Regions from separate parts of the Kitasatospora sp. NPDC036993 genome, predicted to be linked through region 1. Evidence: riboswitches for the same ligand, from Rfam matches in the RefSeq annotation. Region 1 holds a riboswitch; the other holds the start of a gene.
The links. A riboswitch is a leader RNA that binds a small molecule or an ion and turns the genes downstream of it on or off. The one in region 1 is predicted to bind S-adenosylmethionine.

Region 1 (6,990 bases):
AGGCGGCGAGGGAGCGCGGGAAGTCGTCGTCGACGTGCAGGATCAGCGGCCGCCAGGTGGGGGTGGCGAACTCCTCGTCGATGGCGGCCGCGAGGTCCTGGACGGCGGCGGTGTAGTTCCGGTACTCGGCGAGGTCGGTGCGGGACGGGTAGGCGAAGGCGATGTGCACCACCCGGTCGTGCCACTCGGGGCGGGTGCGGAGCAGGTGCCGGTACGCCTGGAGGCCGCGGACGATGTTCTTGCTCAGTTCGGTGCGGTCGACCCGGACGATGGTGCGGCGGTCGCCGACGGCCTCGCGGAGCGCGGCGAGGCGCTCGTCGACGTCGGGGCGGTGGGCGCGTTCGCGCAGGAAGTCGGCGTCGGCCCCGAGGGCGTGGACGCCGAGGCGTGTAGTTCGCCGAGTGGGGGTCCCCCCGGCCGAAGGCTGGGGGCGTGTGGTGCGGCCTTCGAAGGTGACGGTGAGCGCGTCGTGGTCGACGGTCGCCCCGAGGAGGTCCTCGCAGCAGGCGGCGAAGGCGCGGGCCCAGCGGTGGGTCAGGAAGCCGGCCCGGTCGGCGCCCAGGATGCCGGTCAGGACGGCCCTGCCGACGTCGTCGGGCAGCATCCGGTAGTACTCGGGCGGCGCCCAGGGGGTGTGCGAGAAGTGGCCGGTGCGCAGGTCGGGGCGGGCCTCCCGGAGCAGGGCCGGGACCAGCGAGAGGTGGTAGTCCTGGACGAGGACGGCGGCGCCCGGGGCGGCTTCGGCGGCCAGGGCTTCGGCGAAGGCCTCGTTGTAGGCCAGGTAGGCGGCCCACTCGGTGCGGAACCCGGCGTCGAAGGCGGGCGCGGTGGGGGTCGCGTAGAGCAGGTGGTGGACGAACCAGAGGGTGGAGTTGGCGACGCCGTTGTAGGCGCGGGCGAAGGTGCGGGGGTCGATGTCCAGCATGCGTACGGCCTGGCCGCCGACGTCGTGGCCGGCCAGGTCGAGGCGGCCGTGGGGGGCCTCGGCGGCGGCTCTGCGGTCGGAGTCGTTGAGGGCGGCGCAGACCCAGACGGCGTTCGGGTCCTCGATGGCGGAGAGGCCGGATACCAGGCCGCCGCCGCCGCGTCGCAGGGTCAGCGTGCCGTCGTCGGAGGTGCTGAAGGACACCGGTCCCCGGTTGGAGGCCACCAGGACGGGGGCGGTGCCGGTCGCACTCGAACGGTTGGTCGTGAGATCGCCCATGGTTGGGATGTTGCCGGGGGTGTGGGGTGGCAAACGTGTCAGTGCCGAGTGGCGTACTCGGGGACGGTGTGCATCGGGGGCCGTTCCAGGGCGGTGATCTCGTAGGTGCGGGGCGTGAAGATGGGGGTCCCCCCGGCCGAAGGCTGGGAGAGGGTCTCCGGGGCGCGGGTGAACTGGGTGAGGTGGGGGCGGACGAGGTCGGCGGAGGCCTTGAGGCGGTGGGCGCGGTCGAGGCGTTCGAGGGCGGTCCGGTAGATGGTGGCGGCCATCCGGCCGAGGGCCTGGCCGTCCTGGTGGCGGTGGTGCCGGACGCCGACGTCCACCTGGGCCAGGGCGTCCAGGCCGGCCAGTTCCAGGGCGTCGACCAGGAGGCCGAGTTCGACGCCGTAGCCGGTGGGGAAGGGCAGCCGTTCGAGCAGCGGGCGGCGGGCCGCGTACTCGCCGCCGAGCGGCTGGACGAAGCCGGCCAGCTCCGGCCAGTGGAGGTTGAGCAGGGGGCGGGCGACGAGTTCGGTGACCCGGCCGCCGCCGGCGGGCAGGACGGCGCCCTCCGACTCCAGGGGGCGGTCGTACATGGCCTTGACCAGCTGGATGGACTCGTCGGTCAGCAGCGGGCCGACGATGCCGGAGACGAGCGCCGGGTCGAACTCGCGCAGGTCGGCGTCGACGAAGCAGACGATGTCGCCGCGGGTGACCAGCAGGGAGCGCCAGAGGACCTCGCCCTTGCCGGGGACGGCGGGCAGGCGGGGGAGGATCCGGTCGCGGTGTTCCACCCGGGCGCCGGCCTCGGCGGCGACGGCGGCGGTGGCGTCGGTCGAGCCGGAGTCCACGACGACGAGCTCGTCGACCAGCGGGAGGCGTTCCATCAGCTCGCGGCGGATGATGCGGACGATGTCGCCGACGGTGGCCTCCTCGTCCAGGGCGGGGAGGACGACGCTGACGGTGCGGCCGGTGCGCTCCTTGGCCGCGAGGAGGGTGTGGACCGGCCGGTCGGCCGCGCTCCAGGAGCGGCGGTGCAGCCAGGACGCCGCCTGCGGGAGGAGCTCGGAGGTCGGTTCGGCGGGCACGGAGGTCTCCTCGGCGAGTCGGGTGGGACGGGTCATCTCGCTTGGCGGACGGTCCCGTTCGGAGTTGACGCCTTCGGATACAGTCTTCGTACAGCGGTCGGACCTTTGCACGCCGGGGTCGCCGCCGAGCACCACCACAATTTCACAAGCTCATCCAGAGGGACTGAGGGAACGGCCCGTTGACGTCCCGGCAACCTTCTCGCCCGGCCGTCCTCGACGGCCCCCGGCGGGACAGGTGCCAATTCCGTCCCGTGCCGCGACCGCGCCACGGGGAAGATGAGGAGAGAGGCCTCCGCCACCATGGCTATCGACATCGCCGCACCCTCCCCCAGCCGTCGGCCGGGGGGACCCCCATCCGTCGACCTCGGCCCCGCCGCCGCCCTGTCCTGTCGGGAGTGCGGCACCCGCTTCCCGCTCGGCCCCAGCTTCGCCTGCCTGGAGTGCTTCGGCCCGCTGGAGATCGCCTACGAGTTCGGCGGTGAGGCCGCCGAGGAGCTGCGCAAGCGGATCGAGGCCGGCCCGGCGTCGATCTGGCGCTACGCGCCGTTGCTGCCGGTCCCGGCCGACGTCGCCTCCAAGCCGAACCTGAACCCGGGGTGGACCCCGCTGGTGAAGGCGGACAACCTGGGCCGCGAGCTCGGTTTCACCGCCCAGCTGCACATCAAGGACGACTCCGGGAACCCGACCCACTCGTTCAAGGACCGCGTGGTGGCCTGTGCCATCGAGGCGGCCAGGGCGTTCGGGTACACCACGCTGTCCTGCTCCTCCACAGGCAACCTGGCCGGTGCGGTGGGCGCGGCGGCGGCCAGGGCCGGTTTCAAGTCCTGCGTGTTCATCCCGCACGACCTGGAGCAGGGCAAGGTCGTCATGGCCGGGGTGTACGGCGGCGAGCTGGTCGGCATCGAGGGCAACTACGACGACGTGAACCGCTTCTGCTCGGAGCTGATCGGTGACTCGGCCGGCGAGGGCTGGGGCTTCGTCAACGTGAACCTGCGGCCGTACTACGGCGAGGGTTCCAAGACGCTGGCGTACGAGATCTGCGAGCAGCTCGGCTGGCGGCTGCCGGAGCAGATCGTGATCCCGATCGCCTCGGGCTCGCAGCTGACGAAGATCGACAAGGGCCTCCAGGAGCTGATCAGGCTCGGCCTGGTCGAGGACCGGCCGTACCGGATCTTCGGCGCCCAGGCCGAGGGCTGCTCGCCGGTGTCGGCCGCGTTCAAGGCCGGCCGGGACGTGATCAAGCCGGTGAAGCCGGACACCATCGCCAAGTCGCTGGCGATCGGCAACCCGGCTGACGGTCCGTACGTGCTGGACATCGCCCGCCGCACCGGTGGCGCGGTGGAGGACGTCACGGACGCGGAGGTCGTGGCGGCGATCCGGCTGCTGGCGCGCACCGAGGGCATCTTCGCCGAGACCGCGGGCGGGGTGACCGTCGGCGTGCTGAAGAAGCTGGTCGAGACCGGGCAGCTGGACCCGGCCAAGGAGACCGTCGCGATCAACACCGGTGACGGCCTGAAGACCCTGGACGCCGTCTCCGACGCCGGGATGACCGCCGTCATCCGCCCGACGCTGGACTCCTTCCGCGCCGCCGGCCTCGCGTCCCTCTGAACCACCCGTCAGGCCCCACCCCCGCAAGGAGAGTCATGAGCGCCAACGTCCGCATCCCCACCATCCTGCGCACCTACACCGGCGGCGCCGCCGAGGTGACCGCCGAGGGTGCCACCCTGGCCGAGGTCATCGCCGACCTGGAGAAGAACCACGCGGGCATCTCGGCCCGCATCCTGGACGACACCGGCAAGCTCCGCCGCTTCGTGAACGTCTACGTGAACGACGACGACGTGCGTTTCGCCGAGGGCCTGGCGACCGAGATCAAGGACGGCGCCGGCGTCTCGATCATCCCGGCGGTGGCCGGCGGCTGCTGAGCCGGCGCGAGCACCCGCGGTCGCCCGCGCGTACGGAATTCCGTTCTCCGTACGCGCGGGCGACCGCTTGCATTCCCGCGGGAATATTTCCGGTTCGAGTCGGAGTAGAGTGTGGCTCGGCTGGGAACAGGGTTTCCCTTTCGGCCCCCGCAGTGCTCGGCCCGGGGAGTCCGGCTGCTGGGCACGGACCGTAAAACATGTCAGGCGGATGTCAGAATTCCCGCAGGCATTTGAGTAATTCGTCCGCTATGTCCGGCGTGGAATGCGGAGATTATTCCGATTCAACCCGTCCTGTCCCCTGTCGCCTTGGCGGAATTACCGGTGGCTGGCCCTGTTGCAGAGGGCGTCGATCCGGATACATTCAGCGGCGGTCGACGCAATCACCCGCTCACCGGAGGCCGTTCGGTGTCCCGTGCGGAGGGTTGCGGCGTGCACGGCTGTGCCCAGGGGGGGTTCCCCGGGCCGGCCTTCAAACCAACCCGGGCCCGCTACCTGCGGGCGCGTGAAGGGCCAGCACAGCACTAGGGGAGTTCGGAATGGCTCAGGGCACCGTCAAGTGGTTCAACGCGGAGAAGGGCTACGGCTTCATCGCGGTCGACGGTGGTGCGGACGTCTTCGTCCACTACAGCGCGATCCAGATGGACGGCTACCGCACCCTCGAGGAGGGCCAGCGGGTCGAGTTCGAGATCTCCCAGGGACAGAAGGGCCCGCAGGCGGACATGGTTCGCGCCGCGGCGGAATGACCCCTTCCGACCCCAGGAGCTCGGCGCGGCCCTACGGCTGGTGACCACTCGCTTCTCGACGGGCCCGTGCGACGCGTGTCGTACGGGCCCGTCGGCGTTCCAGGACGGTCCCGTCGGCGGCTCGCGGATCATCGCCGGGGCTTGCACTCGACCACCCTGAGTGCTAATCATTGGCGTTAGCACTCACAGCGTGAGAGTGACAGCGGACCGGGTCGGTGAGGCCCCCGGGAGCGGTAGGGGAATGGACCCCCGCACACCAGGGCCGTCCGTCGCGGGCACCCCTTGGTCCGAGCAGTCGACCGTGTCCCGGAGGACCACTTCAGATGGCCAAGATCATCGCCTTTGATGAGGAAGCTCGCCGCGGCCTTGAGCGTGGCATGAACCAGCTCGCCGACGCCGTGAAGGTCACGCTCGGCCCCAAGGGCCGCAACGTCGTGCTGGAGAAGAAGTGGGGCGCCCCCACGATCACCAACGACGGTGTCTCCATCGCCAAGGAGATCGAGCTCGAGGACCCGTACGAGAAGATCGGTGCGGAGCTCGTCAAGGAGGTCGCCAAGAAGACGGACGACGTCGCGGGTGACGGCACCACCACCGCCACCGTGCTCGCCCAGGCCCTGGTTCGCGAGGGTCTGCGCAACGTCGCCGCCGGCGCCAACCCGATGGCCCTGAAGCGCGGCATCGAGAAGGCCGTCATCGCCGTCTCGGACCAGCTGCTGGCCCAGGCCAAGGACGTGGAGACCAAGGAGCAGATCGCCTCCACCGCCTCCATCTCCGCCGCTGACACCCAGATCGGCGAGCTGATCGCCGAGGCCATGGACAAGGTCGGCAAGGAAGGCGTCATCACCGTCGAGGAGAGCAACACCTTCGGTCTGGAGCTCGAGCTCACCGAGGGCATGCGCTTCGACAAGGGCTACATCTCGGCCTACTTCGCCACCGACCTGGAGCGCATGGAGACGAGCTTCGAGGACGCCTACATCCTCATCGCCAACTCCAAGATCAGCTCGGTCAAGGACCTGCTGCCGCTGCTGGAGAAGGTCATGCAGGGCGGCAAGTCGCTGGTCATCATCGCCGAGGACGTCGAGGGCGAGGCCCTGTCGACCCTGGTCGTGAACAAGATCCGCGGCACCTTCAAGTCCGTCGCCGTCAAGGCCCCGGGCTTCGGCGACCGCCGCAAGGCCATGCTCGGCGACATCGCCATCCTCACCGGTGGCACCGTGATCTCCGAGGAGGTCGGCCTCAAGCTGGAGAACGCCGGCATCGACCTGCTGGGCCGCGCCCGCAAGGTGGTCATCACCAAGGACGAGACCACCATCATCGATGGTGCCGGTGACGCCGACCAGGTCCAGGGTCGCGTGAACCAGATCCGTGCCGAGATCGAGAACAGCGACTCGGACTACGACCGCGAGAAGCTCCAGGAGCGCCTCGCCAAGCTGGCCGGCGGCGTGGCCGTCATCAAGGCCGGCGCGGCCACCGAGGTGGAGCTCAAGGAGCGCAAGCACCGCATCGAGGACGCCGTCCGCAACGCCAAGGCCGCCGTCGAGGAGGGCATCGTCGCCGGTGGTGGCGTCGCGCTGCTGCAGGCCGGTGTCGCCTTCGACAAGCTGGAGCTGGACGGCGACGAGGCCACCGGTGCCAACATCGTCAAGGTCGCGCTGGAGGCCCCGATCAAGCAGATCGCGACCAACGCCGGCCTGGAGGGTGGCGTCGTGGTGGAGAAGGTGCGCAACCTCCCCGCCGGTCACGGTCTGAACGCCGCCACCAACGAGTACGTCGACCTGGTCGCCGCGGGCATCATCGACCCGGCCAAGGTCACCCGCTCCGCGCTGCAGAACGCCGCCTCCATCGCGGCGCTGTTCCTCACCACCGAGGCCGTCATCGCCGACAAGCCGGAGAAGGCCGCCGCGGCCGCCGGCGGCGGCATGCCGGGCGGTGACATGGACTTCTGATCCTGATCGCTTCGATCGGATCGGCTGGTTCCCCGTCCGCGTGGGCGGTCCCCTTCGGGGGGCCGCCCACGCGGCGTTTCGGCGTTCGGGGGAATCGGGGAGAGGATG
Region 2 (6,990 bases), on a different contig from region 1:
TCGGCGGCGGCCTCCGTGCTCTCGGCGCCAGGCCTGGCCACCAGCTCGACCTGGTCGACCGCGTTGCACCAGCGGCAGCGCACCGACTCGATGGTCTCGCTCAGTACCTCGGTCTCCTCGACCTTGGACCCGCCGGCCAGGTCGAAGTGCAGGAACTCGGTCACCCGCGCGGTGCGGGTGACGTCGAAGCGGGTGAGGTTGCCGCACAGGGTGCAGCGCCAGCGCGTCTCGGCGGTCAGAGCGGGGACGGTCATCGGGGGTCCTCTCGGGTGATCCCTGCGTGGGCCAGGCGCTCCCCCCGGAGCCCCGGCATCGGCGGCGGGAGGCGGGAATGCCCGCCCCAAGCCTATTGCCTGGGGCTGCCGTCGCGACCACCGGTTGCCTGAACACCCGGGCTAGTCCACCTGCCGTAAACCACGGTGTCACCTGCGGCGCCCGGAGGGATGCTTGGCCGCATGGCGCTCGCGGCCCCCGACCACACCGCTGCCCGGGGCGACCGCCCGGCGGTGCCCGTCCCCGTGGTCAGCTACGCCCTGATCGCGCTCAACACCCTGGTCTTCCTGTTCGCCCCGGCGGCCGGCCTCAACCCGCTGTACGGCACCGGCCAGGCCAGGGTCTGCGCGGAGCAGCGGTACGAGCAGCGCTGGGGCGCCGTCCCCGCCGAGCTGCTGGCCGGACGGCCGCTGACCGCCGAGCAGCTGGCCGAGGCCCCCGACCCGGTCCCCGGCTGCCCGGCCGCCCCGACCCCGGGCAAGCACCCGTCCCTGTCCGTCCTCACCGGGCTCTTCCTCCACGCGGGCTGGCTGCACCTGCTGGGCAACCTGCTCTTCCTCCACGTCTTCGGCCCCACCGTCGAACGGCGGCTGGGCCGGGTCAGGTACGCCCTCTTCTACCTCGCCGCCGGAAGCGTGAGCACGTACGGCTTCGCGCTCGCCGAGGCGCACTCGCCGGGTTCCACCCGGGTGCTCATCGGGGCGTCCGGGGCGATCTCCGCCGTCCTCGGGGCCTATCTGCGCTTCCACCCTCGGGCCCGGGTCACCACCCTCGTCCCGCTGCTGTTCTTCCTGCCGCTGCGCTTCCCCGCCTGGCTGGTGCTCGGCCTCTGGTTCGCCCTGCAGTGGTGGTCGGTGCACTCGGCCGGCCCCGGGGTCGCCTACCTGGTGCACGTGATCGGCTTCTCGGCTGGGTTCCTCTACGCCTGTACCGCGGTCCGCCACCCCCCGCGACGGCCCGGCTGACGCCCGATACGCTGGCGGCACCTCACAAAGGAGCCCGAACCGTGATCACCGCCATCGTCCTGATCAAGACCAGTGTCGACCGCATCCCGGAGATCGCCGAGTCCATCGCCGCCATCGAGGGCGTCAGCGAGGTCTACTCGGTGACCGGTGGCTACAACCTGGTGGCGATGGTGCGGGTCCGCCACCACGACGACCTGGCCGAGGTCATCCCCGGCCGGCTGAACAAGGTCCCGGGCGTGGCCGACACCGAGACCCAGATCGCCTTCCGCACCTACTCCCAGCACGACCTGGAAGCCGCCTTCGCCCTCGGCCTGGACGAGTAGCGGGGCGCGGGGTCTCTCCTTCGGGGCTCAGCCCTCCCGACGCGCCCTGTCGATCTGCACGGTCGCGACGCAACGCCCGCCCTCGTTGCGGTAGTTCCAGCTCGCGCCGTCCGTGACCAGCTCCCGGACGGCCGTCAGGAAGCGGTCGACGTGCTCGTCCGGCGTCCCGGCGCCGAAGCTCACCCGGATCGCGTTCAGGCTGCGCTCGCCCGGCAGCGAGGGCTCCGGCGCACCGCACTCCGACGGGGCCACGTCCTCGTCCCCGAGCAGGGTGCGCACCAGCGGGTGGGCGCAGAACAGGCCGTCGCGCACCCCGATGCCGTACTCGGCGGACAGCGCGGCCGAGAAGTGCGAGCTGTTCCAGCCCTGGACGACGAAGGACAGCACGCCCACCCGGGCCGAGCCCTCGCCGAACAGGTTGAGCACCTTGACCTGCGGGATCTCCGCCAGCCCCGCCGTGAGCCGGGCGACCAGCCGCTCCTCGCGGGCCTCCAGCGCGTCGAAGCCGGCCTCGGTCAGCGCCCGGCAGGCCGAGGCGATCGCGTAGGCGCCGATGACGTTCGGCGAGCCGGCCTCGTGCCGGGCCGGACCGGTGTGCCACTGCACGGCCACCGAGCCGTCGGTCTCCCTGGCCACCGTCCTGGTCGCCCCGCCGCCGGCCAGGTACGGCTCGGCCGCGTCCAGCCAGTCCGCCCGGCCGGCCAGCACGCCGGCGCCGAACGGCGCGTAGATCTTGTGGCCGGAGAAGGCGATCCAGTCGACGTCCAGCTCGCGCACCGAGACCCGGTGGTGCGGTGCCAGCTGGGCGGCGTCCAGCACCACCCGGGCGCCGTGCCGGTGGGCGGTCGCGGTCAGCTCGGCGACCGGCCACAGCTCGCCGGTCACGTTGGAGGCGCCGGTGACGCAGAGCAGCTTGGGGCCCTCGGGCGCCTCGGCGAGCGCGGCGTCCAGCGCGGCCACCGCCTCGGCCCGCGAACGCGGCGCGCGCAGGTAGGTGACGCCCAGTCCGGCGTGCGCCCAGGGCAGCAGCGAGGCGTGGTGCTCGGTCTCGAAGGCGAACACCCGGGTGCCGGCCGGAACGGCGGCGGCCAGCAGGTTGAGCGAGTCGGTGGTGGCCCGGGTGAAGACCACCTGGTCGCCCTCGCGCAGGTCGAGGAACTCGCCGACGGTGCGGCGGCTCTGCTCGAACAGGTCGGTGGACAGCTGCGAGAGGTACCCGGCCCCGCGGTGCACGCTGCCGTAGTACGGCGCGTAGGCGGCGACGTCGTCCCACACCCGCTGGAGGGCCGGCGAGCTGGCCGCGTAGTCGAGCGCCGCGTAGCCGACCTTCTCACCACTGGCGAGCGGGACCTGGACGTCGGAGCCGAGGACGGCGAGCGGGGCGCAGATTTCGGTGGCCAGGGACATGAGAACGCACTCCTTGGGGGGTATGGGACCCCCGGGAGTGCTAGTCGTCGGGTGTCCGCGCTTGCCGCACGGACGGTTTGCCGTGACGACCCGGTCCTCACCCAGGGCACCCCGCCACGGACGGAGGGTTGCCGGACAGCAAGCTGGGGCTTCGCGCTGTCACTCATGACCTGGCGAAGACTCTAGGCCGCGTCCAGCGGTCGGTCAAACGGACATCCAGCATCCGGACAGCACCGGAGCCCGGGCCGGTGCGCCGGCCCGGGCTCCCCAACTGCCGTCTCAGATCCGGCTGGTGGCCTCCGACCAGCGCCGCAGCAGGTCCTGCGCGGCACCGGAGTCGATCGCCTTCGCCGCCCGCGCCATGCCCGCCGCCAGCTGCTCGGGGAGCGGCGCGTCGCCCAGGTCGACCGCGACCAGCGCCGCCGCCGTGTTCAGCAGGACGGCGTCCCGCACCGGCCCGTGCTCCCCCGCCAGCACCCGCCGCGCGACCTCGGCGTTGTACGAGGCGTCCGCCCCGCGCAGCGCCTCGATGCCGACCAGCTCGATGCCGACGTCCCGCGGGTCGAAGGAGGTCTCGGTGACCACCCCGTCGCGCACCACCCACACCTGCGAGGTGGTGGTGATGGTCAGCTCGTCCAGCCCGTCGTCGCCGCGGAAGACCAGTGCCGTCGCGCCCCGCCCGGCCAGCACCCCGGCGATCAGCCCGGCCAGCCGGGTGTCGAAGCAGCCGATGGCGTGGGCCTTGACCTTGGCCGGATTGGTCAGCGGACCGAGGATGTTGAAGGCGGTCGGCACCCCGAGGTCGCGCCGGGCGGTGGCGGCGTGCCGCATCGAGGGGTGGAACTTCGCCGCGAAACAGAAGGTGAGCCCGACCTCCTCGGCCACCTCGGCCACCCGCCGGGCGGACAGGTCCAGCGCCACCCCGAGCTTCTCCAGCACGTCCGAGGAGCCGCTGGTGGACGAGGCCGACCGGTTGCCGTGCTTGACCACCTTGGCGCCGGCGGCCGCCGCGACGATCGCCGACATGGTGGAGATGTTGACGGTCTTCGCCCGGTCGCCACCGGTGCCGACGATGTCCACCGCGGGACCGGGGATCTCCAGCGGCTCGGCGTGCTCGTACATCGCGTCGACCAGGCCGGCGATCTCGTCGACCGACTCGCCCTTGGCCCGCAGCGCGATCATGAACCCGGCCACCTGGACGGGGGACGCCTCGCCGCTCATGATCCGGTCCATCGCCCACGCGGTGGACGAACGGTCGAGGTCCTCCCCCTGCAACAGCGCCGCCAGGAGGTCCGGCCAGGTGCGGACCACCTGCACGGGGTCGCTACCGCCGTTCGCAGGGTTCACGTTCACCATGGCTGACTCCACTGTTGTCGGTTCCCCGCGCGGGGGGACGTCCGTACGGATGGAGCCAGCCTATCGAGCGGAGCCGCCGCGACGGCCGCTCTTCTCGCCCACCGGACGTCGGTCAGCGGACGGCCGGAGTCCGCTTCGCCAGCCGCGCCCGCAGCAGGGTGGCGGCCGCCCCGGCCAGCGCCACCGGGTCCACCGGGTGGGAGATGGCGGCGTCGGCCCGGCTCCAGGCGGCGAGCCAGGAGTCCTGCGGCCGGCCGATCAGCACCAGCACCGGCGGGCAGCCGTAGATCTCGTCCTTCAGCTGCCGCCCGAGGCCCAGCCCGCCGGCCGGCACCGCCTCGCCGTCCAGCACGCAGAGGTCGACGCCCCCCTTCTCCAGTGCCTTGAGCACCGCGGGGGTGGTCGCGCACTCCAGGTAGGACAGTTCCGGAAGATCCTCGGCGGGCCGGCGGCCGAGCGCCGTCAGCACCTGCTCACGGGTGTTGCGGTCGTCGCTGTAGACGAGGACGGTGAGCGTCTCATCGGTCGTGTACGCCATGGACCCTGCTCCCTCAAGTGTGATCCGGACCACGTTCGCCTGATCCGGATGCTACTCCCGATCACCCTCCGCCGAGTCCCCCTCGCGCACGTTCCTCGCCAACCCGCCGCGCCCCCGGCTCACCCGCCCGGAGGACGGCCCGTCACCCGACCCCGGCCAGTCCACCCGTACGGCCGACCCGGAGCCCCTCCCCCCTACCTCCTGCGGCTACTCCGACCGTGCAACGGCGCGCCGGGCAAGGGGGTCTCGGGCTCCTCCGAGGAACCATCAGAAAAGGGACACGCCGCTGCTCAGTCCCCGTCCGGGCCCCCCACCGGCCTCCAAGCGGGCATACCGCACGCACCGGACACTCCGAGGGACACCCCCCGGCGTGAAGACGGAATAAGGGACCGACATAATGTCCGTCGTGGCGACAGCAACAGCAGTAGAAACCGGGCACGCGCACGGATCGGTCAACCGGCCGAACATGGTCAGCGTCGGAACGATCGTCTGGCTCAGTTCCGAGTTGATGTTCTTCGCGGCCCTCTTCGCGATGTACTTCACGCTCCGCTCCGTCAAGGGGCCGGAGTTCTGGACCGAGAAGGCCCACGCCCTCAACGTGCCCTTCTCCTCGGTCAACACCACGATCCTGGTGCTCTCCTCGCTCACCTGTCAGCTCGGCGTGTTCGCGGCCGAGCGTGGTGACGTGAAGAAGCTCCGTGCGTGGTTCATCCTCACGTTCGCCATGGGCGCGGTCTTCATCGGCGGTCAGGTCTTCGAGTACACCGAGCTGGTCAAGAAGGACGGCCTCTCGCTGTCCTCCGACCCGTACGGCACGGTGTTCTACCTGACCACCGGCTTCCACGGGCTGCACGTGACGGGTGGTCTGATCGCCTTCCTGCTGGTCCTGGGACGGACGTACGCAGCCAAGCGCTTCACGCACGAGCAGGCCACCGCCGCGATCGTCGTGTCGTACTACTGGCACTTCGTCGACGTCGTGTGGATCGGCCTGTTCGCGACCATCTACCTGATCAAGTAACCAGCTGATCAGGTCGCTGGCCACCGGCTGCGGCCCCCGCCCTCACCGGCGACGGGCCGCTTCTGCCGGTGCCGACGCTCCCACCGACCGACCGCGCGCGCAGCCCTAGACAGGCAGCCTCGTGCCGGCCAGACCGGCCGCCGGGTGCACCCACCAGTCGACCAGATCCTGACACCGGGGTTATTCCGTGAAAAAGCTCTCCGCACGACGGCGCCACCCATTGGCGGCGCTGGTCGTCCTACTTCTCGCCCTGGCGGCAACCGGGGGGCTGTACGCCGCGTTCGCGCCCGCCGACAAGGCGCAGGCCGACGTCGCCGCGCAGTCGCTCGCGATCGATGAGGGCAAGAAGCTCTTCGCCGTGGGCTGCTCCTCCTGCCACGGCCTGGACGGCCAGGGCAGCAGTGACGGTCCGAACCTGGTCGGCGTCGGCTCCGCCGCTGTCGACTTCCAGGTCGGCACCGGCCGCATGCCGGCCCAGCAGCCCGGCGCCCAGGTCCCGCGCAAGAAGAACATCTACTCGCAGGCCGAGATCGACCAGCTCGCCGCCTACGTCGCCTCCCTCGGTCCCGGCCCGGTGACCCCCAAGGAGGAGCAGTACACCTCGACCAACCCCGAGGACCTCGCCAAGGGTGGCGAGCTGTTCCGCACCAACTGTGCCCAGTGCCACAACTTCGCCGGCCAGGGTGGTGCCCTGACCAAGGGCAAGTACGCCCCGTCGCTCGAGGGCGTGGACGCCAAGCACATCTACGAGGCCATGCAGACCGGCCCGCAGAACATGCCGTCGTTCCCGGACACCACCATGCCCGAGGAGCAGAAGAAGCAGATCGTGGCCTTCGTCCGCCACACCACCAACGATGAGCCCAACCCCGGTGGTCTCACCCTGGGCAGCCTCGGTCCGGTGACCGAGGGCCTGTTCGGCTGGATCTTCGGGCTCGGCACGCTCATCGCGGTCGCGATCTGGGTCGCCGCCCACACCACCAAGGCCAAGAAGTCATGAGCCACGACATGTCAGAAGAGAAGCTTCCGGAGCCGCACGGCTCCGCCGGCGAGGTGGCCGACCACGGCCACCCGTTCGCCGACCCGGGCCTGCCGGCCCACGAGCCGCGTCGC

Region 2: it holds a riboswitch for S-adenosylmethionine, as region 1 does, so the genes downstream of both, ACZ7C5_RS24710 (aminotransferase class V-fold PLP-dependent enzyme) here and thrC (threonine synthase) in region 1, are expected to answer to the same signal.

What each region holds. Positions count from the first base shown of each region.
Region 1 is NZ_JBVJRP010000013.1:152,155-159,144, reverse strand. It holds gene ACZ7C5_RS26995 (alpha,alpha-trehalose-phosphate synthase (UDP-forming)) at 1-1,204, opposite strand, end outside; gene ACZ7C5_RS26990 (glucosyl-3-phosphoglycerate synthase) at 1,243-2,307, opposite strand; SAM riboswitch class I at 2,419-2,554, shown strand; gene thrC (threonine synthase) at 2,572-3,879, shown strand; gene ACZ7C5_RS26980 (MoaD/ThiS family protein) at 3,915-4,193, shown strand; gene ACZ7C5_RS26975 (cold-shock protein) at 4,730-4,936, shown strand; gene groL (chaperonin GroEL) at 5,260-6,882, shown strand.
Region 2 is NZ_JBVJRP010000011.1:250,777-257,766, forward strand. It holds gene ACZ7C5_RS24695 (hypothetical protein) at 1-254, opposite strand, end outside; gene ACZ7C5_RS24700 (rhomboid family intramembrane serine protease) at 456-1,238, shown strand; gene ACZ7C5_RS24705 (Lrp/AsnC family transcriptional regulator) at 1,280-1,561, shown strand; gene ACZ7C5_RS24710 (aminotransferase class V-fold PLP-dependent enzyme) at 1,589-2,968, opposite strand; SAM riboswitch class IV at 3,021-3,139, opposite strand; gene trpD (anthranilate phosphoribosyltransferase) at 3,248-4,324, opposite strand; gene ACZ7C5_RS24720 (response regulator) at 4,437-4,862, opposite strand; gene ctaE (aa3-type cytochrome oxidase subunit III) at 5,260-5,880, shown strand; gene qcrC (cytochrome bc1 complex diheme cytochrome c subunit) at 6,068-6,877, shown strand; gene qcrA (cytochrome bc1 complex Rieske iron-sulfur subunit) at 6,886-6,990, shown strand, end outside.